DNA from 3 places in the Weizmannia sp. FSL W8-1119 genome. Region 1 is predicted to be linked to each of the others. Evidence: predicted binding sites of a transcription regulator. Region 1 holds the regulator's gene; each other region holds the start of a gene.
What was found. Region 1 encodes CtsR, which represses protease genes until heat stress. Its sites were predicted from a motif close to ATGGTCAATAAAGGTCAAACA; they were not measured.
Positions count from the first base shown of each region.

Region 2: NSQ19_RS04550 (ATP-dependent Clp protease ATP-binding subunit) is a predicted target of CtsR. The motif match lies at 8,751-8,771, and genes of this name have one in related genera.
Region 3: clpP (ATP-dependent Clp endopeptidase proteolytic subunit ClpP) is a predicted target of CtsR. The motif match lies at 3,661-3,681, and genes of this name have one in related genera.

Region 1 is NZ_JBBOZL010000001.1:100,562-111,345, forward strand. Features, by position in the region: gene NSQ19_RS00505 (transposase) at 1-643, shown strand, start outside; rRNA gene NSQ19_RS00510 (16S ribosomal RNA) at 1,306-2,859, shown strand; tRNA gene NSQ19_RS00515 (tRNA-Ile) at 3,117-3,193, shown strand; tRNA gene NSQ19_RS00520 (tRNA-Ala) at 3,207-3,279, shown strand; rRNA gene NSQ19_RS00525 (23S ribosomal RNA) at 3,368-6,299, shown strand; rRNA gene rrf (5S ribosomal RNA) at 6,675-6,790, shown strand; gene NSQ19_RS00535 (CtsR family transcriptional regulator) at 7,086-7,547, shown strand; gene NSQ19_RS00540 (UvrB/UvrC motif-containing protein) at 7,567-8,112, shown strand; gene NSQ19_RS00545 (protein arginine kinase) at 8,112-9,179, shown strand; gene clpC (ATP-dependent protease ATP-binding subunit ClpC) at 9,196-10,784, shown strand, end outside.
Region 2 is NZ_JBBOZL010000001.1:964,244-975,027, reverse strand. Features, by position in the region: gene NSQ19_RS04595 (aminotransferase A) at 70-1,224, shown strand; gene NSQ19_RS04590 (NAD(P)-dependent oxidoreductase) at 1,425-2,288, opposite strand; gene NSQ19_RS04585 (SDR family oxidoreductase) at 2,424-3,209, opposite strand; gene ptsP (phosphoenolpyruvate--protein phosphotransferase) at 3,545-5,266, opposite strand; gene NSQ19_RS04575 (phosphocarrier protein HPr) at 5,266-5,532, opposite strand; gene NSQ19_RS04570 (hypothetical protein) at 5,933-6,127, opposite strand; gene NSQ19_RS04565 (YkvS family protein) at 6,294-6,482, shown strand; gene NSQ19_RS04560 (CPBP family intramembrane glutamic endopeptidase) at 6,730-7,347, shown strand; gene NSQ19_RS04555 (YkvI family membrane protein) at 7,441-8,475, opposite strand; gene NSQ19_RS04550 (ATP-dependent Clp protease ATP-binding subunit) at 9,003-10,784, shown strand, end outside.
Region 3 is NZ_JBBOZL010000001.1:800,425-811,208, forward strand. Features, by position in the region: gene rapZ (RNase adapter RapZ) at 1-498, shown strand, start outside; gene NSQ19_RS03675 (gluconeogenesis factor YvcK family protein) at 495-1,475, shown strand; gene whiA (DNA-binding protein WhiA) at 1,556-2,509, shown strand; gene NSQ19_RS03685 (HPr family phosphocarrier protein) at 2,620-2,889, shown strand; gene clpP (ATP-dependent Clp endopeptidase proteolytic subunit ClpP) at 2,971-3,561, opposite strand; tRNA gene NSQ19_RS03695 (tRNA-Arg) at 3,802-3,873, shown strand; gene NSQ19_RS03700 (transposase) at 4,159-5,112, shown strand; gene NSQ19_RS03705 (hypothetical protein) at 5,114-5,383, shown strand; gene NSQ19_RS03710 (hypothetical protein) at 5,380-5,628, shown strand; gene fumC (class II fumarate hydratase) at 6,118-7,506, shown strand; gene NSQ19_RS03720 (alpha/beta-type small acid-soluble spore protein) at 7,561-7,767, opposite strand; gene NSQ19_RS03725 (ABC transporter ATP-binding protein) at 8,116-9,210, opposite strand; gene NSQ19_RS03730 (PucR family transcriptional regulator) at 9,535-10,434, opposite strand; gene NSQ19_RS03735 (YheC/YheD family endospore coat-associated protein) at 10,500-10,784, opposite strand, start outside.

The DNA.
Region 1 (10,784 bases):
GGCAGAGCACCCCGAGATGGCTGAGCAGTTGAGCTTTATCCTGGCAGATGGAATCTACCAAACGCCGGAAAATCAAAAAGTGACAAAGGATGTATTACAGGCGAAATTGGTGGCACCGATCAATCCACGGAACCGTAAAGATAAACCAACTACCGCCCGGGGGATTGAAAAAATCAACCGGTACGGCACTCCCATCTGTATCAGTGGACATAAAATGGAACTTAGAGGATCTGATCGGGAAAAGGGGCAATATATTTACACTTGTCCTGTATTTCATCCAAATGCCAAGCAAGAAGGTCTCACCTGCCCGCTAGCGAATCACGCGGAATGTTGTAATGGGGCAGCACAAGGAAGAGTATTTAGGATGGACTTTGATCAAACGCCTCAAGTAGATGTCGAGTTGCCGCAACATGGTCGCACATTTGAAGTGTTATATAGTGCCAGGACGATCATCGAAAGAATCTTTGGCATTCTAAAAGACGGATACAGTCTCCGTCGTGTTCACAAGCGTGGGAAGCAGGCAGTTGAAGCTCATGTAGATCGATGCATGATATCTATGCATATCATGGCAAATATGGCGTACTATCAGACTGGAAAGGCCAATTGTGGATGGACACGCAATCGACTGCAAAGAGCAAATTAAGTTATTCACAGGTGGATATGTGAATAAATAAAATGAGCGTTTCCTTTCCACAAAGGGTAGTGAAAAAAACCCATTTTGTGAAGGCGGGATACGTATGCCCTTTTTTTGAAGGAAAATGACCGTTTTACTTCTATTGAATTGAAAATCTGGATGAAAAGGCAAAAAAATCGGGATAATTAATTTTCCAGAGCCTCGCTCAAGGGTATATTTTTATTTTGGCAGAGGCTCAATATTAAAAATGAAGGTATACGCTTATTAGCGTTATCATAAGTAACAAAACTCTTGGAACAAGAGGGTTAGCTCGGTCAGTTTTCGTTGGCTAGTAAAAGCAACGATAAGTCGAGAAGCCCCCACTTCAATCAAACCGTAAGGTTGATAAGTGGAGGGTAGTTCACATTCATTTGAAGGGACCCAAAACTTAGGCCGAAAGAAGCGGGAGCGCCCACGAAAAAGCGGGCATATTAAAAAAGGATTGACTGTACTTCGTTATCCTAGTATAATAGTTTTCGTCACCGCATCCGGCATTAAACTTCTTAAAAAAGTAGTTGACATGTTGGTTGCGCCGTGGTATGATGTAAAAGTCGCTGAAAAACAAAGCGATTGTTCCTTGAAAACTGGACAAAACGAAACGTCAAATTCTTTTTGAGCTTTTATCAAACATCTTTACTGAGAGTTTGATCCTGGCTCAGGACGAACGCTGGCGGCGTGCCTAATACATGCAAGTCGTGCGGACCTTTTAAAAGCTTGCTTTTAAAAGGTTAGCGGCGGACGGGTGAGTAACACGTGGGCAACCTGCCTGTAAGACTGGGATAACGCCGGGAAACCGGGGCTAATACCGGATAGTTTTTTCCTCCGCATGGAGGAAAAAGGAAAGGCGGCTTCGGCTGCCACTTACAGATGGGCCCGCGGCGCATTAGCTAGTTGGCGGGGTAATGGCCCACCAAGGCAACGATGCGTAGCCGACCTGAGAGGGTGATCGGCCACATTGGGACTGAGACACGGCCCAAACTCCTACGGGAGGCAGCAGTAGGGAATCTTCCGCAATGGACGAAAGTCTGACGGAGCAACGCCGCGTGAGTGAAGAAGGCCTTCGGGTCGTAAAACTCTGTTGCCGGGGAAGAACAAGTGCCGTTCGAACAGGGCGGCGCCTTGACGGTACCCGGCCAGAAAGCCACGGCTAACTACGTGCCAGCAGCCGCGGTAATACGTAGGTGGCAAGCGTTGTCCGGAATTATTGGGCGTAAAGCGCGCGCAGGCGGCTTCTTAAGTCTGATGTGAAATCTTGCGGCTCAACCGCAAGCGGTCATTGGAAACTGGGAGGCTTGAGTGCAGAAGAGGAGAGTGGAATTCCACGTGTAGCGGTGAAATGCGTAGAGATGTGGAGGAACACCAGTGGCGAAGGCGGCTCTCTGGTCTGTAACTGACGCTGAGGCGCGAAAGCGTGGGGAGCAAACAGGATTAGATACCCTGGTAGTCCACGCCGTAAACGATGAGTGCTAAGTGTTAGAGGGTTTCCGCCCTTTAGTGCTGCAGCTAACGCATTAAGCACTCCGCCTGGGGAGTACGGCCGCAAGGCTGAAACTCAAAGGAATTGACGGGGGCCCGCACAAGCGGTGGAGCATGTGGTTTAATTCGAAGCAACGCGAAGAACCTTACCAGGTCTTGACATCCTCTGACCTCCCTGGAGACAGGGCCTTCCCCTTCGGGGGACAGAGTGACAGGTGGTGCATGGTTGTCGTCAGCTCGTGTCGTGAGATGTTGGGTTAAGTCCCGCAACGAGCGCAACCCTTGACCTTAGTTGCCAGCATTGAGTTGGGCACTCTAAGGTGACTGCCGGTGACAAACCGGAGGAAGGTGGGGATGACGTCAAATCATCATGCCCCTTATGACCTGGGCTACACACGTGCTACAATGGATGGTACAAAGGGCTGCGAGACCGCGAGGTTAAGCCAATCCCAGAAAACCATTCCCAGTTCGGATTGCAGGCTGCAACCCGCCTGCATGAAGCCGGAATCGCTAGTAATCGCGGATCAGCATGCCGCGGTGAATACGTTCCCGGGCCTTGTACACACCGCCCGTCACACCACGAGAGTTTGTAACACCCGAAGTCGGTGAGGTAACCTTTACGGAGCCAGCCGCCGAAGGTGGGACAGATGATTGGGGTGAAGTCGTAACAAGGTAGCCGTATCGGAAGGTGCGGCTGGATCACCTCCTTTCTAAGGGGAAAAGCGTAGGGCGCTCGTTCATCGGCGTACGGATTTCGAAGTCTTCGACTGAGATAAAGGAAACACGATGAGCCTTAAAGGCGAATCGATGCCCCCTTATCGTAGGGAGAAGACGTAGAAATACGCTAGCCGACAGCGCCCGGAGCTAGACATAAAAGGAAAATCTTCGGTTTTCCGAAATTAAGTTTGGCGTTTCCGTTTTGTCCAGTTTTGAAGGTTCAATCCTTCCTTATATTTCCTTTCATTAAGGGCCTGTAGCTCAGCTGGTTAGAGCGCACGCCTGATAAGCGTGAGGTCGATGGTTCAAGTCCATTCAGGCCCACCATTCCTTAATGATCGGGGCCTTAGCTCAGCTGGGAGAGCGCCTGCTTTGCACGCAGGAGGTCAGCGGTTCGATCCCGCTAGGCTCCACCTTTATAAATGTGTTCTTTGAAAACCGGATAGGAGAAATAAACCAAGTAAACCGAGAATCGCTTATTTTTGGATTTAAACCTTTTATGGTTAAGTTAGAAAGGGCGCACGGCGGATGCCTTGGCACTAGGAGCCGATGAAGGACGGTACAAACACCGATATGCTCCGGGGAGCTGTACGTAAGCTTTGATCCGGAGATTTCCGAATGGGGAAACCCCCTGTCTTTAATCGGACAGGATTCCTGCCTGAATCCATAGGGCAGGAAGGGCACACCCGGGGAACTGAAACATCTCAGTACCCGGAGGAAGAGAAAGCAATTGCGATTTCCCAAGTAGCGGCGAGCGAACAGGAAACAGCCCAAACCGGAAGGCTTGCCTTCCGGGGTTGTAGGACACTCATATGGGAGTTACAAAAGAACGGGGTAAGTGAAGCGGCCTGGAAAGGCCTGCCGGAGAAGGTAAAAGCCCTGTAACTGAAACTTCGTTCTCTCCCGAGTGGATCCTGAGTACGGCGGGACACGAGGAATCCCGCCGGAATCCGGGAGGACCATCTCCCAAGGCTAAATACTCCCTAGTGACCGATAGTGAACCAGTACCGTGAGGGAAAGGTGAAAAGCACCCCGGGAGGGGAGTGAAAGAGATCCTGAAACCGTGTGCCTACAAGTAGTCAGAGCCCGTTAACGGGTGATGGCGTGCCTTTTGTAGAATGAACCGGCGAGTTACGGTCTCATGCAAGGTTAAGCTGAAGAAGCGGAGCCGCAGCGAAAGCGAGTCTGAACAGGGCGAAAGAGTATGAGGCCGCAGACCCGAAACCAGGTGATCTACCCATGTCCAGGGTGAAGGCAAGGTAACACTTGCTGGAGGCCCGAACCCACGCACGTTGAAAAGTGCGGGGATGAGGTGTGGGTAGCGGAGAAATTCCAATCGAACTTGGAGATAGCTGGTTCTCTCCGAAATAGCTTTAGGGCTAGCCTCAAGCGGAGAGTTTTGGAGGTAGAGCACTGTTTGGACGAGGGGCCCTCATCGGGTTACCGAATTCAGACAAACTCCGAATGCCAAAAACTTATGCTTGGGAGTCAGACTGTGAGTGATAAGATCCATGGTCGAAAGGGAAACAGCCCAGACCGCCAGCTAAGGTCCCAAAGTATACGTTAAGTGGAAAAGGATGTGGCGTTGCTTAGACAACCAGGATGTTGGCTTAGAAGCAGCCATCATTCAAAGAGTGCGTAATAGCTCACTGGTCGAGTGACGCTGCGCCGAAAATGTACCGGGGCTAAACGTATCACCGAAGCTGCGGATGGACACCGTTTGGTGTCCGTGGTAGGAGAGCGTTCTAAGGGCGTTGAAGCCGGACCGGAAGGACCGGTGGAGCGCTTAGAAGTGAGAATGCCGGTATGAGTAGCGAAAGAAGGGTGAGAATCCCTTCCACCGAATGCCTAAGGTTTCCTGAGGAAGGCTCGTCCGCTCAGGGTTAGTCGGGGCCTAAGCCGAGGCCGAAAGGCGTAGGCGATGGACAACAGGTTGATATTCCTGTACCGCCTCTTCACCGTTTGAACGATGGGGGGACGCAGGAGGATAGGGCAAGCGCGACACTGGTTGATCGCGTCCAAGCAGTTAGGCCGGTGCGGAGGCAAATCCTTCGCGCCAAGGCGGAGCTGTGATGGCGAGGGAAATTAAAGTACCGAAGTTCCTGATTCCACACTGCCAAGAAAAGCCTCTAGTGAGGTGAAAGGCGCCCGTACCGCAAACCGACACAGGTAGGCGAGGAGAGAATCCTAAGGTGAGCGAGAGAACTCTCGTTAAGGAACTCGGCAAAATGACCCCGTAACTTCGGGAGAAGGGGTGCTTTTTGGGGTGTATGCCCCGGGAAGCCGCAGTGAATAGGCCCAGGCGACTGTTTAGCAAAAACACAGGTCTCTGCGAAGCCGCAAGGCGAAGTATAGGGGCTGACACCTGCCCGGTGCTGGAAGGTTAAGGAGAGGGGTTAGCCGCAAGGCGAAGCTCTGAACTGAAGCCCCAGTAAACGGCGGCCGTAACTATAACGGTCCTAAGGTAGCGAAATTCCTTGTCAGGTAAGTTCTGACCCGCACGAAAGGTGTAACGATCTGGGCACTGTCTCAACGAGAGACTCGGTGAAATTATAGTACCTGTGAAGATGCAGGTTACCCGCGACAGGACGGAAAGACCCCATGGAGCTTTACTGCAGCCTGATATTGAATTTTGGTACAGCTTGTACAGGATAGGTAGGAGCCTTGGAAACCGGAGCGCCAGCTTCGGCGGAGGCATCGGTGGGATACTACCCTGGCTGTATTGAAATTCTAACCCGCACCCCTTACCGGGGTGGGAGACAGTGTCAGGCAGGCAGTTTGACTGGGGCGGTCGCCTCCTAAAAGGTAACGGAGGCGCCCAAAGGTTCCCTCAGAATGGTTGGAAATCATTCGCAGAGTGTAAAGGCATAAGGGAGCTTGACTGCGAGACTTACAAGTCGGGCAGGGACGAAAGTCGGGCTTAGTGATCCGGTGGTTCCGCATGGAAGGGCCATCGCTCAACGGATAAAAGCTACCCTGGGGATAACAGGCTGATCTCCCCCAAGAGTCCACATCGACGGGGAGGTTTGGCACCTCGATGTCGGCTCATCGCATCCTGGGGCTGTAGTCGGTCCCAAGGGTTGGGCTGTTCGCCCATTAAAGCGGTACGCGAGCTGGGTTCAGAACGTCGTGAGACAGTTCGGTCCCTATCCGTCGCGGGCGCAGGAAATTTGAGAGGAGCTGTCCTTAGTACGAGAGGACCGGGATGGACGCACCGCTGGTGTACCAGTTGTCTTGCCAAAGGCATCGCTGGGTAGCTATGTGCGGAAGGGATAAGTGCTGAAAGCATCTAAGCATGAAGCCCCCCTCAAGATGAGATTTCCCACAGTTTAACTGGTAAGATCCCTGAAAGATGATCAGGTTGATAGGTCCGGGGTGGAAGCGCGGTGACGCGTGCAGCTGACGGATACTAATCGATCGAGGACTTAACCAAATAGAAAAGCGAAGGTGCCTTGTTTAGCCCCGACAAGCGAATGTTTTGACCGGCACGGAGCCGTCTTTTGGATTCGTGGCGGGCAGGTGATTCGACCTCGAGGGGCTAGGCACCGGAGCTGGACAGTAGAAAAGCGGAAGCGCCTTGCCCATCGGCGTACGGATTTCGGAGCTTTCGACTGAGATAAAGGAAACACGACGAGCCCCTAAAGGCGAGCCGATGCCCGCTTATCGTAGGGAGAAAGCGCAGAAATACGCTAGCCGATAGGCGCTGGAGCTAGACAATTTTCAAAGTTAGAAGCAGAAACGCATTCTCCGTTTACAGTTTTTTCTCCCATCCGGTTTTCAGGGAACACATCCCAAAATAAAATACAGGTCCGGTGATGATGGCGGAAAGGTCACACCCGAACACATCCCGAACTCGGAAGTTAAGCTTTCCAGCGCCGATGGTAGTTGGGGGTTTCCCCCTGCGAGAGTAGGACGTTGCCGGGCCAAATCAAAACCGCAGGCGATTTGTCTGCGGTTTTTCACATTTCAAAAATGGAGGTTTCGGTAATCCATTTTTTTCAAACCGATGCCGGCTTTGGAAGGGCGGGACAGTATCCGGCCTGGCGGGTTTTTAAAGCGCAATCAGGGAAAAGATAAAAGAAATCAGCAGTTTTTTGAAAATCGGAGTAAGAAAAATTAAAATTGGGCGGGTTGTTCTGTTGCATTTTTGCGGGGGAATCCTGTATAATTATAGTCAAATATAGTCAAAGTCAAAAGACGATGTCAGGAGGTGGCTTTGATGAAAAATATCTCTGATATCATAGAGGAATATTTGAAACGGATTCTGGAGCTGAATGAAACAGAAATCCTTGAAATAAAACGCAATGAGATTGCCGATAAGTTCCAATGTGTCCCTTCACAAATCAATTATGTCATCAATACGCGGTTTACGATTGAAAGAGGGTATATTGTTGAAAGTAAAAGGGGCGGCGGCGGTTATATCCGGATCATGAAAGTGCGGCCTGAAAGCGATGCGGAACTGATTGACCAGCTGCTCGTGCATATCGGCAATGTCATCTCCCAGTCCAATGCGGAAGCCATCATTCTCCGGCTCGTTGAAGAAGAGGTGATCTCAAGGCGGGAGGCAAAAATCATGCTCAGCGTGATGGACCGCTCCGTGCTCTACATCCAGTTGCCGGAACGGGATGAACTGCGTGCCAGAATGTTGAAATCCATGTTAACAACCTTAAAATACAAGTAACTACAGAGGTGAGTATGCTGTGATTTGCCAGGAATGCAATGAAAGGCCGGCAACCATGCATTTTACAAAAATTATAAACGGTGTGAAAACGGAATTCCATCTTTGCGAAAAGTGCGCGCAGGAGAAAGGGGAAAAGTTTTCATCGGATTGGGGAAAAAGCTTTTCCTTCGATAATTTGCTCGCGGGCCTTTTTAATTTTGACCCGGCCATCCAACTTTTCAAACAGGAAACAGCGCCTGACCCGGATGTGCTTCGCTGCAGCCATTGCGGGATGACATTGACCCGGTTTTTAAATACGAGCCGGTTAGGCTGCCCGCATTGCTATGAGACGTTTCAGCACCAGCTTGTCCCGATTTTGCAGCGCCTCCACGGCGGCAACGTTGCGCATGAAGGAAAAATACCGGCACGGATTGGCGGTGCCATTTACACAAAGAAGAAACTGCAGGAACTAAAGGCGGCGTTGCAGGAAGCCATCAGCCAGGAAGAATTTGAAAAAGCAGCAGAACTCCGCGATCAAATTCGTGCACTTGAAGGTTCTTCTCAAGCTAAAGGAGGGGAGCAGTAATGTCTTTGGAACATTTTTTGCACGAAGCGTCCAGTTCCTGGATGAACGAGCAGGGGCCTGAATCGGAAATTGTACTGACCTCACGTGTCCGTCTGGCAAGAAATTTAAAAAATTTCCGGTTCCCGTCCTTGTTTAGTACCGAGGAAGCAAGGGAAATTATGAAAACAATCCAGGATATCGCCCGGAATCATTTTCCGGCTGAACTGCAGGTTGAATTTTTAAAAATGGATGAATTAAAACCGCTCGAAAAAAGGGTGCTTGTGGAGAAACACCTGATCAGCCCGCAGCTTGCCGAAGAATCGGGTGACGGGGCAGTTATTTTGTCAAGCGGCGAAGATATTAGTATTATGATAAATGAGGAAGATCATTTACGCATACAATGTCTTTCTCCGGGGCTTCAATTGCATGAAACGCTTCAGAAAGCCAATCAGCTTGATGACCTGATTGAAAATGGGGCCGATTATGCTTTTGATGAAACGCTCGGTTACTTAACCAGCTGCCCGACGAATGTCGGAACAGGCATCCGCGCATCGGCCATGATGCATTTGCCGGGGCTTGTGCTGACACAGCAAATTAAACAAATCATTCCGGCGATTCATCAGCTTGGTTTGGTGGTAAGAGGAATATATGGCGAAGGAAGCGAAGCCATCGGAAATATTTTTCAAATTTCCAACCAGGTGACACTCGGAACATCGGAAGAAAACATTGTCTCAGATTTAACCAGTGTCATCCGGCAGATCATTACACAGGAAAGATCGGCAAGGGAAGCATTGGTGCAGACTTCAAACATACAATTAGAAGACAGGGTTTACCGTTCGCTCGGTGTCCTGCAAAACAGCAGGATCATTGAAACAAAAGAAGCGGCCCGTTGTTTGTCCGATGTCCGGCTGGGAATTGATCTGGGCTATATTCAAAACATTTCGAAACAAATTTTAAATGAATTGATGATTTTAATGCAGCCAGGATTTTTACAGCTTTATGCCGGAAGAGCGCTCAGCCCGTATGAAAGGGATATCCGGAGGGCTACACTGATAAGAGAACGTTTGAGGCTTGAGGAGACCAAATGAACAGGAGGAATGACAGATGATGTTTGGAAGATTTACAGAGAGAGCCCAGAAAGTGCTGGCCCTTTCCCAGGAAGAAGCAATCCGCCTGAAACATAACAATATCGGAACGGAACATATTTTGCTCGGACTTGTCCGCGAAGGGGAAGGCATCGCAGCAAAAGCGCTGTACGGCCTGGGTTTAAGCGCCGAAAAAATCCAGGAAGAAGTGGAAACCCTGATCGGGAACGGCCAGGAAATTTCCCAAACGATCCACTACACGCCAAGGGCCAAAAAAGTGATTGAACTGTCAATGGATGAAGCGAGAAAACTCGGGCACTCCTATGTTGGAACGGAACATATTCTCCTCGGGCTGATCCGTGAAGGTGAAGGCGTTGCGGCACGTGTGCTGACAAATCTCGGCGTCAGCTTAAATAAAGCAAGGCAGCAGGTGCTCCAATTATTGGGCAACAGTGAAGCATCCGTGCAGGGCGGTTCGGCGGCCAGCGTCAGCACACCGACACTGGACAGCCTGGCCCGCGATTTGACAGCGATCGCACGGGAAGATTCCCTTGATCCGGTAATCGGGCGGAGCAAAGAAATCCAGCGTGTCATTGAAGTGCTGAGCCGGAGGACAAAAAACAACCCTGTCCTGATCGGGGAACCGGGCGTCGGGAAAACGGCCATTGCAGAAGGACTCGCCCAGCAAATTGTCCATAATGAAGTGCCGGAAACCCTACGTGACAAACGGGTCATGACGCTCGATATGGGTACGGTTGTAGCCGGCACAAAATACCGCGGCGAATTTGAAGACCGCCTGAAAAAAGTGATGGATGAAATCCGACAGGCCGGCAATATCATTCTTTTCATTGATGAACTGCATACTTTAATCGGGGCCGGCGGTGCGGAAGGGGCCATTGATGCCTCCAATATTTTAAAACCGTCGCTTGCCCGCGGCGAACTGCAGTGCATCGGTGCTACGACACTGGATGAATACCGGAAATATATTGAAAAAGACGCGGCACTGGAAAGAAGGTTCCAGCCGATCCAGGTCGATGAGCCGACGATTGATGAGTCGATCCAGATTTTAAAAGGGCTGCGCGACCGCTATGAAGCACACCATCGCGTCTCGATTACCGATGAGGCGATCGAAGCCGCTGTAAAACTTTCGGACCGCTATATCGCAGACCGGTTCCTGCCGGATAAAGCGATTGACTTAATTGATGAAGCCGGATCGAAAGTGCGCCTCCGTTCCTTTACAACGCCGCCGAATTTGAAAGAGTTGGAATTGAAACTGGAAGAGGTGCGCAAGGAAAAAGATGCAGCCGTCCAGAGCCAGGAATTTGAAAAAGCGGCTGCGTTAAGGGATACCGAACAGAAACTGCGCGAACAGCTGGAGGAAACGAAGAAAAGCTGGAAGGCAAAACAAGGCCGGGAAAACAGCGAAGTCACAGTCGGTGATATAGCGCTTGTTGTTTCGAGCTGGACGGGAATTCCAGTGACGAAACTGGCGCAAACCGAAACGGAAAGGCTTTTGCACCTTGAAGAAATCCTTCATTCCCGTGTGATCGGGCAGGAAGAAGCGGTGCTTGCTGTGGCAAAAGCAGTCCGCCGTGCACGGGCAGGATT
Region 2 (10,784 bases), 860 kb from region 1:
GTAAGATTAAGAAGAACAGGACATACATATTTGATGAAAAGCAATCCGTTAAAGGGGAGGAAACCGGTTTTGGAACATTTACTGAACCCGCATGTACAGGAGATTGAAATATCCGGCATCCGCAAGTTTTCAAACATGGTTGCCGGAATCGAAGACATGGTCTCATTTACAATCGGCCAGCCCGATTTTAAAACGCCGGAACATGTCAAGCAAGCAGGGATCCGTGCCATTGAAGAAAACAGGACAACCTATACCCACAATGCCGGCGACCTTGCTTTGCGCAAGGCTGCAGCACAATTTGTCAAAACGAAATACAACCTGTCTTATAAACCGGAAACGGAAGTCATAGTCACAATCGGCGCCAGCGAGGCGATCGATATTACGCTCAGAACCGTATTGACGCCCGGTTCCGAAGTTATCCTCCCCGGGCCTGTTTACCCGGGGTATGAACCAGCCATCCGCCTGTGCGGAGCCGTTCCGGTGCATGTAGACACAAGGGCAAACCGGTTTAAGCTAACCGCAGATCTCATCCGCCAGGCTATTACAGCCAACACGAAATGCATCATTTTGCCGTACCCTTCCAATCCGACTGGGGTGACGCTCGAAAAGGCGGAATTGCAGGAAATCGCAGACCTGATCCGCGGCCGTGATATTTTTATTCTTGCCGATGAAATTTACAGCGAGTTAACGTACAATCTGCAGCACGCCTCGATCGCTTCGTTTTTGCCGGAGCAGACCATTGTCATTAACGGCGTCTCAAAGTCCCACTCGATGACCGGCTGGCGGATCGGCTTCGTGTTTGCGCCGGAATGGCTCACAAAGCATGTTTTAAAAGTCCACCAGTATAATGTGTCGTGCGCGCCTTCCATTTCCCAGATGGCGGCGCTTGAAGCGCTGACAGCCGGCATCGATGACGCACACGCCATGAAAAAGGAATATGAAAAACGGAGAGACTATGTATGCAAGAGGCTGGATGAGATCGGCATCGGGTATGTGAAACCGGACGGGGCTTTTTACGTATTCGCGAAGGTGCCGGAAGCGTTGAAGCGGTCCTCTTTCGATTTTGCGGTCGATCTGGCAAAACAGCAAAAAGTCGCGGTTGTCCCAGGCAGCGCTTTTTCAAAGTACGGCGAAGGCTGGTTCCGGATGTCCTACGCATGCAGCATGGATCAGCTCGAAAAAGGGCTTGCGCGCATGGAAAAGTTTGTTGCAAACCTATCCTGAAACGATGCGCCGGCTGATTCTCATTTTTCCCGCTGGTGCCGCATTCAAGCGCAATGGGTATCATACTAAAAATGAAATATATTTTCATTCCTTTGCTGGCGCCGCGTTCGCCTAAGGAATAGAAGCCTGCGTTAAACCATACTGGCTTCCCGCCCGCATAAAACTAAAACAGCCCGCCGGCATATGCCGGCGGGCAAACTTTACTTGGACCAATATTTAATCAATGCTTGTGTGCCGCTGTTTTCTTCGCCTTTTGCGGCCAGTTCTTCATATAATTTTTTGCTGAGTGCAAGCCCCGGCAGGTCAAGCCCCATTTTTTCCGCTTCATGAAGGGCGATTTTCATATCTTTAATAAAATGCTTGATAAAAAAGCCCGGAGAATAATCGCCCGCAAGCATCCGCGGAACAAGATTGGACATTGACCAGCTTCCGGCTGCCCCGGCGCTGATGGATTTGAGCACTTTTTCCGGATCGAGCCCTGCTTTTTGCGCATACACAACCGACTCCGTCACGCCGATCATATTGGAGGCTATGGCAATCTGGTTGCACATTTTTGTATGCTGGCCGGATCCCGGGCCGCCCTGCAGCACGATATTTTCCCCGAGTACGTGAAAAACCGGTTTTACTTCTTCAAATACCGATTTGTCGCCGCCTGCCATAATCGTCAAATTGCCTTTTTGCGCCCCAATATCGCCGCCGGAAACCGGTGCATCGAGCGCCTTCACCTGTCTTGCTTTCGCCGCTTCATAAATCTTTTTGGCAAGGGTCGGCGTGGAAGTGGTCATATCGATCAGGATTGTTCCTTCTTTCGCCGCGCCAAGCAGTCCGTTTTCACCGAAATACACTTCTTCCACATCGTGCGGATAGCCGACCATCGTAATGACGATATCTGATTTTGCAGCCGTTTCCGCCGGCGTGCTGCACCATTCGGCTCCCGCTTTGAGAAGCGGCTCCGCCTTTTCTTTTGTACGGTTATAGACAAAAAGCGGATACCCTGCATTCCGCAAATTTTGCGCCATGTTCCGGCCCATTACGCCTAACCCGATAAATCCGATCTTTTTCATCCTAGCTCCCCTTTTTTCGCAAATAAACAAAAAAACCTGCATCACAGCAGGCCAAAAGCAAACATGGGGGTTCAAGGAAGAAAACAATCTTTCCTCTAATTTATACCCCGCATGCCCTGCTTTAAACCTGACAGATTAAATCGATTTGACTTTTCCGCCGTCGATCAGGAAGCTGCTTCCGGTAACGTAGGAATTGGCTTCTGAAGCCAGAAACGCAACAAACCTCCCGAATTCGTCCGGTTCGCCGTATCTGCCGAGCGGAATCGACTCCAGTTCCTTTGCCTGGACTTCTTCCATCGATTTTCCGGTTTTCTCCGCTGTCACTTTGTCAAGATGTACAATCCGGTCCGTTGCAATTCTGCCCGGGCCGACCGTATTCACAAGGATTTGGTACGGGGCAAATTCTTCCGCCAGCGTTTTCGAAAGTCCCACAATGCCCGTCCGGAACGTATTCGACAAAATCAGCCCCGGGATCGGCTCCTTAATGGATGAAGAGGCAATGTTGATAATCCGGCCGCCGTTTTTCTTTAAAAGCGGCAATGCTTCCCTGATGATGCGTATGTACGAAAGCAGATTCAGTTCGAATGATTTTTGCCAGTCTTCATCCGCCATATCTTCAAAACTTCCGGCCGGCGGTCCCCCTGCATTGTTGACCAGTATATCCAGCCTGCCGAATGTATCCCGTGCTTTTTGCACCATGGCGCGGATATCTTCCGGATGGGTAATGTCTGCCCGGATATACGCCACTTTCCCGGTGCCGCAAGCGGATAATTCTTCTTTTGCCGCCTGCAGTTTTTCTTCATTCCGGCTTGTAATGAGGACATCTGCGCCTTCCATTACAAGTTGTTTGGCCACCGCTTTCCCGAGCCCTTGGCTGGAAGCGGCAACAAGGGCGGCTTTGCCTTTCAACCCTAAATCCATTCAAAATCCCTCCCTGTATCTTTATGTTCACAAAAGCCTGTCTTCATTATAAACGATTTTTCCCCGTCCATGCACGATAAAGCTTCAAACCGGGTTCCCCTTCATTTTCCCGCAAAAAAGAACATCCGGCGTTTTGATGTGCGGTCCGCCAAAGCCCAATTCAAAAAAAAGCCGAATGGCAAAAGCCACTCGGCAAAAATAGGGGGAAAAATGAGAAAGAAACGATATACATCCGGTATTGTGACAATACTGGATACCAATACTACCCTTAATGCTTGGGCTGGTTTATATATACCCGCTTCCTTCACACCTAAACCTGTTTTTGAAAAAATTTTTTATGCTTTTGAAAGAACTTTTTTCACGTGTTCCTTTACTTCTTCATTCGTTGTGAAGTTCAAAACGTCTTCTGCAAGTTTCTCCATATCCACCTTATTCAGGTTCCTGATTTGAGAACGGGCCCTTAAAATCGAAGAAGCGCTCATTGAAAATTCATCAAGGCCGAGGCCGAGCAGAATCGGAATGGCGAGTTCGTCTCCGGCCATTTCGCCGCACATGCCGGCCCATTTGCCTTCTTTGTGCGCCGCATCAATGACGCGTTTCACAAGGCGTAATATGGCCGGGTTATACGGCTGGTACAAATACGAAATATGTTCGTTCATACGGTCTGCAGCCATCGTGTACTGGATCAGATCGTTTGTGCCGACACTGAAGAAATCGACTTCTTTTGCAAACAAATCAGCCATTACGGCAGTGGAAGGAATTTCAACCATAATGCCGACTTCGATATGATCTGCAACCTGCACGCCTTCCTGGATAAGCTTTTCTTTTTCTTCCAAAAGAATCGCTTTTGCTTTTCGGAATTCATCCAGATTGGAAATCATCGGGAACATAATTTTCAGGTTGCCGTATGCGCTCGCGCGGAGCAACGCACGCAGCTGGGTGCGGAAAATATCCTGTCTGTCCAGGCACAAGCGAATCGCACGGAAGCCGAGGAACGGGTTCATTTCTTCCGGAAGCGGCAAGTACGGCAGTTTTTTGTCGCCGCCGATATCAAGCGTACGGACCACAACCGGCTTGCCTTTTAAGCCTTCAAGCACCGCTTTATAGGCTTCAAACTGCACTTCTTCTGACGGAAGCTCGTCCCTGCCCATATAGAGGAACTCTGTACGGTACAGGCCGACGCCTTCCCCGCCGTTCCGGATCACGCCGTCGAGATCGTTCGGGGTGCCGATATTGGCAACCAGTTCAACCGTATGGCCGTCTTTCGAAACGGATTTTTCATTGACCAGCTTCGCCCATTCGGCTTTTTGCCGTTCAAACTGTTCCTGCTTTTGTTTGTATTCATCGACAATTTCAGGTGTCGGATTGACATAGACATCGCCGCTGTTGCCGTCCACGATGACAAGGTCGCCATTTTGGATATCCTGGATCGCCGTTTTCGTCCCGACGACTGCCGGAATTTCCAAAGAACGCGCCATAATCGCAGAGTGGGACGTACGCCCACCGACATTTGTTGCAAACCCTTTTACATACTGGCGGTTCAACTGCGCCGTATCAGAAGGGGTCAAGTCTTCAGCAATGACAATGACTTCTTCCGAGATCATGCTCGGATTCGGAATTTCCACCTTCAGCAGATGGGCCAGAATCCGTTTTGTCACGTCGCGGATATCCGCCGCACGTTCGCGCATATATTCGTTATCCATTTGTTCGAACATGGTCACGAACATATCAGCAACTTCTTTCAATGCGTATTCCGCATTGACCTGGTCATCCCTGATTTTATCCTGGACCGGCATCAACAGTTCCGGATCTTCCAAAACGAGCAAATGCGCATCAAAGATCGCTGCTTTGTCCGCCCCCAGCGCCTTCATTGCATGCTCCCTGATCGCCTGCAGTTCAGACTTGGATTCAGACACAGCAGCATTAAAGCGTTTCACTTCATCTGAAACATTCTGGACAGGCCTTTTTTCAAAAGACAAATCCGGTTCTACCAGACGATATGCTTTTGCGATGGCAATCCCGTTGGATGCTGCTATACCTTTTAAAATGGTTGACATTATTCGCCCAGACCCTCTTTTTTCATTAATTCAGCCAGAGCGTTCAATGCATCTTGTGCATCGTTGCCTTCTGCAGAAATGGTAATATCGGCGCCTTTGCCGATTCCAAGGGACATAACCCCCATGATCGATTTCAGGTTCACTTTCTTATCCTTATACTGCAATTGGATATCTGAATCGAATTTGCTTGCCGTTTGTACGAGCAATGTAGCAGGACGTGCGTGGATTCCTGTATCTGCTGTTACTTTAAATTGTTTTTCAGCCATGGGTAGAACGACTCCTTTTCTATAATATAATATAGTTCTAAAAATAATGCACTGTACATTTTTCGTCAATATTATCAACCATCTTCATACAAATGACAAATTTTGCAAACGGGGGGGTTGAAAAAAGCCGCAGCGATGCCGGGACTCCTGCAAACACCGTTCATCCCCGGCTATTCAGCAGGCTGCTCCCTCAAAGTCTGCGCGGCCCATCCGTGCCAAAAACATGCCTCGCCCGAAACCGGGAACACGCATGTCCCCGGCCGGAGCAAAAAATGACAAATTTTGCACAGTGCGGGAAAAACAAAATCCCCGTAATAGAATAACATGCCTTTCCAAATAAAACAATCATTAGAGTTGACTTCATTTTGCTTAAAAATGCACAAAATTATGCATGCCCCGGTCAGATTTCCGGCTCATCCAAATAAATATAGCGGACATGACCGCCGCGCAGTGCAATGCCCCTAAAATGCTTAAAGTCTTCCTCGGCAACAAGCACTTTCCAGAAGTCCATAAAATCTTCACGGCTGACGAATAATTCTTCGATTTCCCTGTTGCGAAGCCGGTTGATTTCCTGTCTGAATTCTTCTTCCGACATACGACCACCCCACCCAGTATTGTACCACATTCTTCCTGCCGCCTTCTTGTTTGCTTCCGGGATTTTTTTAAAGAGGCCCGATTTGTATTTTTCCGTTCTTTTCGCCTTGAACTTTTCAGAAAAATAGTGCAAACTGGTTACAATACTTTCTTACGGGGGGACCGCAATGAAAAAAGCACAAATTGGTGACATCATTGAATTTAAAGACGGGCTTCAAGGGATTGTCGAAAAGGTGAACGAGAACTCGGTCATCGTGGATTTAACCTATATGGAAAACTATCAGGAACTGGAACTTGATGAAAAAACAGTGGTAAACCATAAAAATTATCAGGTTATCCATTCGGCTTTGCGTTAATTTAAACGCTTACCGCGCAGTAAAAAAACCGGCACATGCCGGTTTTTTTACTTCCATTTCCATGATTGTGAATTTTTTAACATTATTTTCCCGGATACCTTTTTCCCCGTTTCTCTGCTAAAATATTCAATGTATTTTTGTTTGGCCCAATGCCGCGAAGGCCGGACTGCGGGGCCGGATCTCTTTTTTGGCCCTTCCCGGCTTTTTGGCCGGCGGTTTTCGAACTTAAGAAAGGAGCGCATTGGCGGTGGCAAAAAACATGGTGGATACAAAGCTTCTCGGAAGTATCTTGATCGCCCACCTTCTGCTATATATTACGTTCCGGGATATCTCTGTTTTTTGGTATTTATATTCCGGAGCGATGCTGTTTTTGATCAGTTACACGGTTTTCCTTGGAAAATCAGAAAAACACGAAAAGCTTCCGTACCTTCAATTGCTGCTGTATGGCATCTTTTCGGGTTTTCTTCTCTATATTATTTTCAGAATTGGCAATACGGTTCTCGGTTTTTTGCCGGGCGGGCTTGACAACGAAGTCGCCCGCGCATACAGGCGCTTTTCGCCCGAAACTTTCTGGCATTACTTAGCACTTGTCCTGATCCTCATTCCCGGGGAAGAAATTTTTTGGCGTTCGTTTGTTCAGGCCCGGCTCATGAAAAGGATGGAAGCAAAATATGCCATTTTGATTTCCGCCGTATTGAACGCATCCGTTTATTTTTACTGCGGATTAAAAATCATGGTCATTGCCGCTTTTGCCGGTTCGATTTTCTGGGGGCTGCTGTATGCAAAGAAACGGAGCCTGCCCGCGCAAATTTTGTCGCATCTTACCTTTGATTTGCTGCTTGTCGTCTTCCTGCCGATTTTTTAAGCAGGGGACAGCTTTTTTTCTGCATTTCTCCGCCATAAATAGTTGTTGCGCTGCACAACAACCGCGCAAAGCTGTTTTTATGGCGTTCACCTGTCACCCCCGGATCGTCTTTATCCCGAGCGCCATCATAAAAACAAGGCTGAAATAACCGAACAACGGATATAAAACCGAGAGCAGCGGGCCGTAATGCAAGCTGCTGATCAGCAGAATGGCGGAAAAAATCAACCCGTACAGCAAACCGCTTTTCATCGGCATATATTTTTGCATTTGCCGCTCAAGCCCGTAGGCATCCCCGATAATAGAAGTGAAAATTTCCCCGAAAATCAGCAGAACATAAATAAAGTAAATGCCCGGAAAACTCGCTTTCACAATATGCGCCATCGGAATCTCCACTTTGGCAACGTCTGGCAGCGTAACCAGTGACAAATGGCTGGAAATCAGGATGAGCGTTAAAAACAGCCCACCCAGTATCCCGCCTGCACGGACGACTTCCTTATCTTTCACTTCCGCCGCAACCGGGACAAGCACCGCCTGCGCGAGCGCCAAATTCAAAGCCGCATAGGAAAGGGCACGGAGAAGGGCACGGGGCATATCAACACTTTCCGGCCGGGCCATAAGCGCCTGAATAAATCCGGGTGACTGGACGGACTGCGACAAAAGGAGAAAATTAAACAAAAGCATCAAAGGCACGACAAACGTGTTGACGCCAAGCAGCCCCTTGATGCCAAAGCACATGACAAAAAAGGCGAGCAGCACCGTCAATAAAATCCCTGTCCCCCTGCCAACACGGAGCTGTTCCTCGAAAACAGCACCCGCACCGGACAGCATGACGCCACAGACCCCGAATAGCATGGCCATCATCATCACATTCACGAAACCGGCCGCTTTTTTGCCAAATAAATACCGGTTTAAGGTTTCATAGGAATCCGCATGTAAATCGATCGCTTTTTCCATCATTTTTGTGCCAAAGAAAATAAATAAAAACCCTGAAAGGCAGATGGCAAGCAATCCATACAGCCCAAACTGTGTAAAAAAAACGGTAATTTCTTTCCCTGTTGCAAACCCTGCCCCGATCACCGTTCCAATATATACGGCTGCGATTTGGACAGCAAAGCCCCACTTATTCAACGCCTGCACCCCTTTAAGAAAAAATAAGACAACCTACCGTCTCCGTTACTATCCTATGTTCCGCTTTCTTAAAATAGCCCGACCGGTTCATTTCCGCCGCTAAAAAATTGGTCAAAAAAAGTCAAAAAAACCCTTTACAAACAAAAAAAGTTGTCATATACTATAGGCAAAGGTCAAAGTTAGTCAATTATAAGATGGTGCCATTGGCCGATAGCGCAAATGACAAATGCAGATCTTTTGATTTTCGGGCCGCGCAGTTGTATCATGATATTAGAAAGGTCAAAAATAGTCAAAAGGTGACTCGCAGATGCCGTTTCCTATTTTCAGCACAAGACAAATGACTTTGCCTTTCTACTGTAATGGCCAAAATGCATCAAAGGGGTGCATGCAAAAGATTTGCATCTTGTGAAATTTTGAGCTATACTGATTTCCAAATAAGGTCAAAGCAAATCAAAGCGCTTTGATTGTTTTTCAATCTTATTAGTCAAAGATAGTCAAAATCAAACCGATCAAAGGAGGAATGTTTGATGTTATGTGACAAATGCCATCAAAACGAAGCGACGATCGGGATGCATATAAATGTGAACGGAAACCAAAAAACATTGAACCTGTGCCAGTCCTGCTACCAAAAAGAACGGGCAAAATTCGAAAACAACTGGGGAGGCATGTTTATGAATAACGGATTTGGAAACTTCGGATTCGGAGGATTCAACGACCTCTTTAACCAAATGAATGCCAACGGGTTCCAGCCAAACGGCGTGAAACAAACCGTACAAACGCAAACACAAGGCGGCGGCAACGGACTACTTGACCAGTTTGGCCGCAACCTGACCGCTGCTGCACGGGCCGGGCAAATTGACCCTGTCATCGGCCGTGATGAAGAAATCGCCCGCGTCATTGAAATCTTAAACCGGCGCAATAAAAACAACCCGGTGTTAATCGGCGAACCGGGCGTCGGGAAAACCGCCATTGCAGAAGGGCTCGCTTTAAAAATTGCCGAAAAACAGGTTCCGGCAAAACTGCGGCATAAAGAAGTTTACTTGCTCGATGTGGCTTCGCTTGTCGCAAACACGGGAATCCGCGGCCAATTTGAAGAACGGATGAAAAAATTGATTGCCGAACTGGAACAACGGAAAAACGTGCTTCTGTTTATTGACGAAATTCACCTGCTTGTCGGCGCAGGTTCTGCAGAAGGTTCGATGGACGCAGGAAATATTTTGAAACCGGCGCTTGCCCGCGGCGAAATCCAGGTTATCGGCGCGACCACTTTGAAAGAATACCGGCAAATTGAAAAAGATGCCGCACTTGAACGGCGTTTCCAACCGGTACAGGTCAATGAACCAAGCCCCGAAGAAACCGTCATGATTTTGCGCGGCTTAAAAGACCGGTATGAAAACTACCACCACGTTTCCTATACCGATGAAGCGATTGAAGCTTGTGCGAAGTTGTCGCACCGCTACATCCAAGACCGCTTCCTGCCGGATAAGGCGATCGACCTGATGGATGAAGCCGGTTCGAAATTGAACCTGACGATTGCGGTTCCGAGCAAAGAAGATATTCAAAAACGGCTTGCTGAAATTGCGCAGGAAAAACAAGCTGCGCTTGCAACGGAAAACTATGAAAAGGCAGCCGAACTGAAAAAAGAAGAACAAAAACTGAACGAGCTGGCTGCTTCCGGACAAACCGAAGCCAAACCGGTTGTCGATGTCACGCAAATTCAGGAAATCGTCGAAAAGAAAACGGGTATTCCGGTCGGCAAACTCGAAGCGGATGAAGCGAAAAAACTGCAGCATCTGGAAGAAAACCTCGCTAAAAAAGTGATCGGCCAGGATGAAGCGGTCCGGAAAGTGGCGAAAGCAATCCGCCGTTCGCGTGCCGGCCTGAAAGCGAAAAGCCGCCCGATCGGTTCGTTCCTGTTCGTCGGCCCGACCGGCGTCGGAAAAACGGAACTGACAAAACGGCTCGCGGAAGAACTGTTCGGCACGAAAGATGCGATGATCCGGCTTGACATGAGCGAATATATGGAAAAACACAGCGTCTCGAAACTGATCGGGGCACCTGCCGGCTATGTCGGTTATGAAGATGCCGGCCAACTGACGGAAAAAGTGCGCCGCAACCCGTACAGCATTATTTTGCTCGACGAAATTGAAAAAGCGCACCCGGATGTTTTGAATATGTTTCTGCAAATTCTCGATGACGGGCGCTTAACCGATGCCCAAGGGCGGACGGTCAGCTTCAAAGATACCGTCATCATTATGACGAGCAACGCCGGCACCCAATTTAAGCATAAAACAGTCGGGTTCGCTAAA
Region 3 (10,784 bases), 700 kb from region 1:
ATCCTCGAGGAGCTGAAAGGGCGCGCGCAGCTTATTCTCAACACATCCAATTTAAAACCGCGCGAACTCCGCGAAAAAATCGTGTTGGAGTTTTCGGCGAATAAGCAGTCGGTTTTCACGGTCAATGTCCTGTCGTTCGGCTTTAAAAACGGCATTCCGATTGACTGCGACCTTGTTTTTGATGTCCGGTTTTTGCCGAATCCGTTCTACATTGAACATATGCGCCAGAAAACCGGACTGGACGAAGAGGTATACACTTACGTTTTAAAATGGAATGAAACGCAAAAATTTCTTGAAAAGCTGACCGATTTGCTTGCTTTTATGCTCCCACATTACAAACGGGAAGGAAAAAGCCAGCTGGTGATCGGCATCGGGTGCACGGGCGGCCAGCACCGTTCTGTCGCGCTTGCCGAGTATATCGGCCATTTTTTTGAAAAAGACTATCATACAACGATTTCCCACCGTGATATCAAAAGAAAGGAGGAGCGTAAGCCATGAGGCATCCGAAAATTGTGCTGATCGGAGGCGGGACAGGGCTCCCGGTGCTTTTGCGGGGGCTGAAAAAATACCCGGTTGAGATCAGTGCCATTGTAACTGTTGCAGATGACGGCGGGAGTTCCGGAAGAATCCGTCATGAAATGGATATGCCTTCCCCGGGGGACATCCGCAATGTGCTCGCAGCTCTATCCGATGTGGAGCCGCTGCTTGAAAAAATGTTCCAGCACCGTTTTGAAACCGGCGATGAACTTTCCGGGCATTCGCTTGGCAATCTGATCATTGCGGCGCTCACTTCGATAACTGGAGATTTTGTACACGCCGTAAAGGAACTGAGCAAAGTCCTGAATGTCCGGGGGCAGGTTTTACCGTCCGCCAACCAAAGTGTCGTGCTGCACGCGGAAATGGAAGACGGATCGATCATTGCCGGGGAATCCAAAATTCCGAAGTCCGGCAAAAAAATCAAAAGGGTGTTTTTGACGCCTGAAGTCATTCAGCCGCTTCCGGAAACATTAACGGCCATTCAGGAAGCTGACCTGATCGTGATCGGTCCGGGCAGCCTTTATACAAGCATTTTGCCGAATTTAATGGTGCCGGGTCTTGGAGAAGCGGTATGCCAGGCACATGCGAAAAAAGTGTATGTATGCAATTTGATGACACAGGCGGGCGAGACGAATCATTATACTGCCGCGGATCACGTGCAGGCGATTTTCAACCATATGGGCAGTGCCTGCATTGATACGATCCTCGTCAATGATGAAGATGTGCCGGAACCGGTTATGAGCCGGTACCGCGAGGAGCTGGCACAGCCTGTTGTATACGACGTGAAGCGTTTAATGGGGCTCGGCCTGGAGGTGGTTTCGGGAAATATTTTAACGTATAAAGGCGGGGTCATCCGCCACGATACGGAAAAAGTTGCCGAAATCCTTTATGATATTTTGAAAAAGCAGCAATGGCTTTCACGCTCCAGTGCCCGGTGAAAGGATAAAGGCGGAACATCCCCTTTTCGTGTGCATTTTTTCGCATAGCTCTAAATTTTGCCAAGGGAGGGGCCTGGAGGATGTCATTTGCATCAGAGATCAAAAAAGAGCTGACCAATTTAGCAGTAAAAGATTGCTGCGTGAGATCCGAATTATCTGCACTGATCCGGATGAACGGATCTTTATCTTTTTCCAACAAGGTGCTGGTTGTCAATGTGCAGACGGAAAATGCCGCCATTGCCCGGCGGATTTACGTCCTTGTAAAAAGATTATATGATGTCCCGGTGGAATTATTAGTCAGGAAAAAAATGCGCCTGAAAAAAAACAATGTCTACATTGTCAGGCTGAAGGCCCGGGCAAAAGAAATATTGGAAGATTTGCATATTCTCGGTGAACATTTTACCTTTACCCGGAACATTTCCCCGGAACTGCTGAAGAAGAAGTGCTGCAAACGCTCCTATTTGCGCGGGGCTTTTCTGGCGGGCGGATCCGTTAACAATCCGGAAACTTCCTCTTATCATTTGGAAATTTCCTCCCAATACAAAGAGCACAACGATGCACTATGCCGCCTGATGAACGGGTTTCATTTAAACAGCAAAACGCTTGAAAGAAAAAAAGGATATATTACGTATTTAAAAGAAGCGGAAAAGATTACGGAATTTCTCAATATTATCGGCGCCCATCATGCCCTGCTCCGGTTTGAAGATGTCCGGATTGTCCGGGATATGCGCAATTCCGTCAACCGGCTCGTCAATTGCGAAACGGCCAATTTGAATAAAACGATCGGGGCGGCCCTCCGCCAAGTGGAAAATATCCGCTATATTGAAGAAACGGTCGGCCTTGACGCACTGCCGGAGAAATTGCGCGAGATTGCAGTATTGCGCGTGAACCATCAGGATGTGACGTTGAAGGAACTCGGCGAAATGGTGTCCGGCGGGCATATCAGCAAATCCGGCATCAATCACCGGCTCCGCAAAATCGATGAAATTGCCGAAAAACTGCGGGCAAACGGGCCTGCCAATAAAAATTCATAATGGGTGCCAAAAATTAATCATGTAAGATGGATAGGTTTAAAAAGTATAAAGACGGGGAGCGTATTGGCAGAAGGCGCCCCTGTCCTGCTACTTGAAAGGAGAGGGTTATCGTGATCGAAAAACAATTGGAAGTGAAATTAAAATCCGGTTTGCAGGCGCGCCCTGCAGCCCAATTTGTCCAGGAAGCCACCCGCTTTTCATCGGAAATTTTTCTTGAAAAAGAAGGAAGAAAGGTAAATGCAAAAAGCATTATGGGGCTGATGACCCTTGCTGCGGGCCACGGGGAAACTGTTACGCTGAGCGTGGACGGGAGCGATGAAGAAGAAGCTTTTGAACACTTGGCAAACTATATTGAAGGGAAAGAAAAACTTCCGTCCTGATGTAAGCGCATGCGGACGTCAGCCTGCGGGTTTTTCAAACACAGCACAAGGCCGCCCGTTTGCGGACGGCCTTGTTCAATCTTATTTCAATTCTTTTTTTGTCATAATATGGTCAATCAAACCATATTCTTTTGCTTTTTCCGCGCTCATGAAGTTATCGCGGTCTGTATCCCTTTCGATCACTTCAATCGGCTGGCCGGTATGGTCGGACAAAATTTTGTTTAATTTCGCGCGCGTGTACAAAATATGTTTTGCCGCGATTTCAATTTCTGTTGCCTGGCCTTGGGCGCCGCCTAATGGTTGGTGAATCATCACTTCGCTGTTCGGCAGGGCATAACGTTTCCCTTTCGTGCCGGCGGTCAACAGCACGGAGCCCATTGATGCAGCCATCCCGACGCAAATCGTTTGCACGTCCGGTTTGATGATCTGCATGGTGTCATAAATGGCAAGGCCCGCAGTGACACTCCCGCCAGGACTGTTAATATAAAGATAAATATCTTTTTCAGGGTTTTCCGCTTCCAGGAACAAAAGCTGGGAAACAATCGAGTTGGAAACATTGTCGTCAATCGCGCTGCCAAGCATAATAATCCGGTCTTTTAACAGGCGGGAATAAATGTCGTATGCGCGTTCCCCGCGGTTTGTTTGTTCAATTACTGTGGGAATTAAATTCATATTGAGTATCCTCCTTCTTCTCTTCGGATGGTCCATCATATGCTATATCATGGATGTTAAAGGAATTATTCTCCATCCTTATGTACTGATCATACAATATTGGTCAATGAAGGTCAAAAGAATTGCCTTCACCTGAACTACAATACCCATCATAACCAAATTCCGATAAAATAAAACCAAAAAGGGGCTTGCTTTTTTGTTCATTGTCCTTTATAATCTATTATTGTTGAATCACTTATTGCCCTCGTGGTGCAAAGGATAGCACGTGAGATTCCGGTTCTCAAAATGTGGGTTCGATTCCTGCCGAGGGCGTTTTCTAAAAACTGAACAATTAGCTTAAAATTTTTTAAAACCCTTGATACGACTGCATTTGCAGTCGTTTTTCTTTTTCTCTGAATGTGAAAAAATAATGCAACAATCGATTGAATTTTTCACCGATTTTGCACTACAAATCTCATTCATTGCGCCACCTGCGACATTTCGTTCATAGTGCCATATATTCAGGTTTTGAACAGTTTCTGTATAAATCATGGAACTTGAAAAACGAACGTTTGTCCTTTATAATAAAACTGAAAAATAAGAAAAGGGGTGTTGCCATTGGAACTGGTAATGGAAAAGAAACCCGGTTACAATGTACATGATCGTTTGTTTAAGGAGCTGATCCAAAACTTTTTTCAGGAGTTTATGGAGGCGTTTTTCCCGGATGTGTCAGCGGATCTCGACTACCGCCGGGTGAGGTTTTTGTCGCAGGAACAGTTTACGGACTTTCCGGGCGGTGAACAAAAACGGGTTGATATCCTTGCCGAAACGAAGGTAAAAGGGAAAGACACCGTGATTCTCATCCATGTAGAGCCGCAGTCGTATTACGAGAAACCCTTTCCTGAACGCATGTTTCGTTATTATATGATGATCAGTCTCCGGCACCAGAAACCGGTATTGCCGATTGCCGTTTTCAGTTATGAGGAGAAAACAGAAACCCCTGATACATACACCTTTGCGTTCCACAACATTGAAATTCTTCGTTTTCACTATTTATCCATTCATCTGATGAAACAAAATTGGAGAAATTATATCCGGAGCAACAACCCTGTTGCCGCGGCATTATTAAGCAAAATGGGGTATACAGAAAAAGAACGGGTGCAGGTCAAACTGGAGTTTCTGCGGATGCTGGCACGCATGGAACTCGACCTTGCAAAAATGAGGCTGTTATATGGTTTCTTTGATTTTTATTTAAAACTGAACGAAAAAGAGGAGGCGGAAGTGATGGAAAACATTAAGATGCTGGATCCGGATGAAGCAGAGCAAGTATTAAAGCTGCCAAATTCTTACTTTGACCGCGGGTTTAAGAGGGGGAAAGAGGAAGGCAGAGAAGAAGGAATTGAAATAGGAGTAGAGAAGGGAAGAGAAGAAGAAAGAAAAAAATTGCTGCAAACGATTCCAATTGCCATCAAAATGTTGCTGGCGGGTATGGAGCTTCAATTAATTGTAGAAAAAACCGGTCTGAGCCAGACGGAAGTGGAAAAAATAAAACAGCAACTGGAGCATTCATAAGATGGAAGTCAGATTTCCCGGTGTGGATGGAAAAGAAGTTGTCCTGGACTTGCCGAATTCCTATTTTGATCGCGGGTATAAGAAGGGAATTGAAATAGGAGTAGAGAAGGGAAGAAAAGAAGAAAGAGAAGAAGGGGAAGATAAGTTAAGAAGATTTATTGCTAACTTGCTAAAAAATCAAGTGGATGTGAAGGTCATCGCCCAAGCATCCGGCTTGAGTGAAGACGAGATCATGAAGATCAAAGGGCAGATAGAAGGGGAAAAGCCTTGAACCCGAGTTATGACGAGACGGAGCAAGTATTAAAGCTGCCAAATTCTTACTTTGACCGCGGGTATAAAAAGGGGAAAGAGGAAGGAAGAAAAGAAGAAAGAGAAGAAGGTGAGCAAAGGTTAAGAAGATTTATTATCAACTTGTTAAAAAATCAAGTGGATGTAAAAGTCATTGCCCAAGCATTCGGCTTGAGTGAAGACGAGATCATGAAAATCAAAAGGCAGATAGAGAGGGAAAAGCCTTGAATACGGGTTATGACGAAACAGAACTAGTATTGAAGCTGTCGAATTCTTATTTTGATCCGCGAATATATGAAATAAAATAAGTGCACACCATTGCGAACAGGCTCTCAGGGCGGTAGCAACCCGCAATGCATTGAAAAAACGGCCGGCCTAAGTCAGCAGGGGTGCCGTTCAAGCGGTCGTTAGCGGGGAATGATGTCTGTTACAATCCGGCAAATCCGGAGAGTGGCAGGCATTTTTTCAGGACTGTGACACCGGCAAACGGTAAATGTACGGCATTGGCCGGCTCGTGAACGGATATGCCGCTTTTTTGGTGCAAGATTTCTGAAAATATGTTCTCAAAAAGGAATTGAACAGCGACTCGCGAGCGTTGAGGTGTTGCTTTGCGGGAATTTATAGTAAAATAAACTTGCAGCTACATATCGGCAAGTTTTTTAGGCTTGCCGCCGTTTTGCAAAAGCCAAATGTAAGCACATACAGGAGGGGAAGAAAGTGGAGTACCGGATTGAAAAAGACACACTCGGAGAAATGAAAGTGCCGCGGGACAAATATTGGGGGGCACAAACGCAGCGCAGCAAGGAAAACTTCCCGATCGGCGGGGAAAAAATGCCGATGGAAGTGATCCGCGCTTTTGCCCATTTGAAAAAAGCGGCTGCCGTCAGCAACAACCGCCTCGGCAAATTATCGGATGCCAAAATGAAGGCTATTGTCCAGGCTTGTGAAGAAGTGCTGGACGGGAAATTTGACGGGCATTTTCCGCTTGTTGTCTGGCAAACAGGCAGCGGCACCCAGTCAAATATGAATGTGAATGAAGTGGTGGCAAGAAGGGCAAACGAAATCCTTTCCGCCCAAAACAGTGCAGAACACGTCCATCCGAACGATGATGTGAATATGTCGCAAAGCTCGAACGATACGTTCCCGACTGCGATGCATATTGCCGCCTACCATGAACTGCAGACAAGGCTGCTGCCGCCGCTGGAACAGCTGAAAGAAACGCTGCTTGAAAAAGAAAAAGCATACATGAAAATCATCAAAATCGGGCGCACGCATTTGCAGGATGCAACGCCGCTCACACTCGGCCAGGAAATCAGCGGCTGGCGTGCCATGCTGGAAAAAAGCGAACGCATGATCAAAGAAAGCGCAAAACATATTTTGAACCTGGCGATCGGCGGCACGGCTGTCGGCACCGGCATTAATGCGGACCCGACTTTCGGCGGTAAAGTTGCGGAAGAACTGGAAAAACAAACCGGCTACCCGTTTGTTTCTTCTGATAACAAATTCCATGCGCTCACAAGCCATGACGAAATCGTTCATGTCCATGGGGCATTAAAAGGGCTTGCTGCAGATTTAATGAAAATAGCCAATGATGTCAGATGGCTTGCGAGCGGGCCGAGAAGCGGCATCGGTGAGATTTCGATTCCGGCCAATGAACCGGGCAGCTCGATTATGCCTGGCAAAGTCAATCCGACCCAGTGCGAAGCTTTAACGATGGTAGCGGTCCAGGTATTCGGGAATGATGCCGCAATCGGATTTGCCGCAAGCCAAGGCAACTTTGAATTAAATGTATTTAAACCGGTAATTATATATAACTTCCTGCAGTCCGTCCATTTGCTCGGCGATGCGATGAAGTCATTTGATGAAAGATGCGTGCGCGGCATTGAACCAAATGTGGAAACGATCCGGGAAAATGTCAATCGTTCCCTCATGCTGGTGACGGCCTTGAATCCGCATATCGGTTATGAAAAAGCAGCCCAGATCGCGAAACTGGCTTTCAAAGAAGGGACAACGCTAAAAGAAGCTGCCATTAAAACAGGTTATGTAACCGAAGAACAATATGATAAGTGGATCGTACCGGAAAAAATGGTCAATTTAAATCACTGATAAAAAGGGAGGCGGTTGCCCCCCTTTTTTTAGCCATCTTATTGGTTTGTTATATTACGAATGGAAAGTACCGCCAAGTTGTTGTTCAGCCATTTGCACAAGGCGTTTTGTAATTTCTCCCCCGACAGATCCGTTCGCGCGGGATGTCGTATCTGCGCCGAGGTTTACGCCGAATTCTTGTGCGATTTCGTATTTCATTTGGTCAAGAGCCTGTTCAGCACCGGAAACTAACAATTGGTTTGAACTGTTGTTGTTTGCCATCTGTGTCATCTCCTCGTTGTAAGTTTTTTGGTTGGGCCGGCTGGAATTGCACCAGCAAGCGGGGAATTCCCCGCCACCTGCTTGGTTGAACCCAGTGGAATTTGATCGATGTACTACGTATTATGGAGGGAAAAACTTTAATTATACTGGTCCCCGGCTGGTAACTATTGGCGGCGATTGCGGAGAAAATCAAAAAGCCGGATATAACAGCGAGGCACTGAAAAAGCACCGCAAAAATAGAAAAGACGTTGAGACACTCATGCTGCTTGTGTTTCAACGTCTTTTTGCATTTTATATGTTGGATATACGGATATAAAAAATCACTTTTTCAGTGGCAGGCTTTCTGGTTCACCCAATCCTTAACTCTGTTTCGGCATCAAAGAAATGGGCTTTATTCATATCAAGCCCGAGCGTGATTTCGTCACCCGGTTTGACAACTGTTCTGGAATCGATGCGGGAGATAAACTCCTGCCCGTTGATTCTGGAATAGAGCATCGTTTCAGCGCCATGAAGTTCGGAAACATCAATCGTGGCTTTGATGGTCGAGCCCGGCATTGTTTCAATGAAAACAGGTTCATCGTGGATGTCTTCCGGGCGGACACCAAGAATGACATCTTTGCCGATATGGCTTTTCAAATGTTTCATTTTCCCTTCCGGCACATCAAGCTGGACCGATTCGTTTAAGTGAAATTTGCCGTTGTCCAGTTTACCGCGGAAGAAGTTCATCGCTGGCGAGCCGATAAAACCGGCGACGAACAGGTTGGCAGGTAAGTCGTATACTTCGCGCGGCGTTCCGACTTGCTGGATGACACCATCTTTCATGACGACAATCCTTGAAGCCATCGTCATCGCTTCCGTCTGGTCATGTGTCACATAAATGGTCGTCGTTTGCAGCCGCTGGTGAAGCCGGGCAATTTCGGTCCGCATTTGCACCCGCAATTTCGCGTCCAGATTGGATAAAGGTTCGTCCATGAGGAACACTTTTGCATCCCTTACAATCGCGCGGCCGAGGGCAACCCGTTGCCTTTGCCCGCCTGATAAAGCTTTCGGTTTCCGTTTTAAATATTCTTCAAGGCCAAGGATTTTTGCGGCTTCCTGTACCCGCTTGTCAATTTCCGCTTTCGGCACTTTGCGGAGTTTCAGCCCGAATGCCATATTGTCGTATACCGTCATATGCGGATAAAGCGCATAGTTCTGGAATACCATCGCGATATCACGGTCTTTCGGCGCTACATCGTTCACCCGTTTGCCGTCCATGTATAAATCGCCTTTTGAAATTTCTTCAAGCCCGGCAATCATCCTGAGCGTCGTCGATTTCCCGCAGCCGGAAGGACCGACAAATACAATGAATTCCTTGTCATTAATATGTAGATTAAAATCGGATACAGCGGTTACATTATTGTCGTAAATCTTATAAATATGCTCAAGCGCCAGTTCTGTCATCGTAAAAACCCTCCCCTGTCATAAGTTGTCTTTATTATAAGGAAAACCCTTTCATAAAGGGAACGGCAGGATGCACAAAAAATGCAGGGCGATTTTCGGCACCCTGCCCATCCCGTTTTCCCGGCAGATTGGCGCAGTAAAATCCGGGGGCCGGGATCCTTGGAAATTTGAAAGCGGCTCGTTTTCCAATCTTCCGGTTGCGCGGCATTCATTGCAACATGGGATACGATGCCGGTATGCCGCTCTTGATACAACCGGTTAGCCAACTGGTGCCATTTTGAGTAAAACGGGCTTGTTTCCTTTTCAAGGCAAATAACGCGCGGCTTATCGGCGGGAGTTGCCGTCAAAGGTTTCGAGACAGGCGAAATACGCAAAGATGGCATCTGTAAAATGTTTTAAATCCAAGCCCGTTTTTTCTTCAAATTTTTCAATCCGGTACTGCAAGGAATTGCGGTGGATGAACAATTGTTTTGCCGTCAGGCTGGCATTCGTAAAATTTTCAAGATACCGTTTGATCGTTTGTCCCATTTCCCGGTCTTCTTCAAACAGCCTGCGCAGTGATTGGAAGAGCAGGCCCTTTTCCCCTTCAGGCAAATGGGACAGCAAATAAAGAGGGAGCAGAGCATGAGCCGTGAACAAAGCGGACGTTTTCCGGCGGCTTTTGGCAAATTCGAAAAGCCGGCGTTCGAATTGGAAGCTGCGCTTTAATGCCGCCACTTCCTTAAATTCGCCTAAATACAGCAAAACAGGGGTATAGAAATCCCCTTCAAACGCACGGATGGATGCCTCTAGATCGTCTTCGGCCGCTGCTGTTCCGCTTTTTTCTTCAATCACCATGCCTTCAAGCTGATTGGTCATTATCACCAAGACATCATGCACAAACATGTTTTTGATGGCTTCCTGAACGCCGGATACATCCGGCCCTTCTTTTGCCAGCGCAAACTGTGTAACGCGGTATACGCCGCCACGGGCAGGGGCCTCGGCATCCGGCAAAAACAGGTAGTCATACCATTTGGATGCTTCGCTCGCCGTGCCTGGAGCATTTTCCCGGAATTTGGGGAATAATGTTTTCAACAGCATCGTTTCTTCCGGCGTCAATTCGCCCGGATCAATCCCGAAATACTGTTTTTCTTCTTCCATCCAAAACCATAACAAAGGTTTCGCCGCAATCGGTTCATCTGCAATGCAGGCATTTGGATACCTTGTTTTTAATCTGTCGAGCATGTTTGGATCCCCCGGTTTTTCATTGGATATAATCTATTTTACTCAAATTTTTTAAAGAGAGGGAATCATTTTTCCAAAAAGCCGGTAATGGCATAAAACAAATCGGCAAGTTTCCGGGTTTTTGCTGCTTCAATTTCAGGTTCATCAAAGGACATTGGCTTTGCATTCAGTTCAAACAAATAAAAGCCGCCTTCATTGCCGGGCGCGATGTCAGCGGTAAATTCCCCGAAAAAGCCGTACGATTCCGCTAAAGCATTGCCGCATGCTGAAATGACCGGCGCAATCTTTTTTTTAATCTCCATTTTTTCATTGGAAGATAGTACCAGCGTTTCCCCGCCTTTTGCCGTATG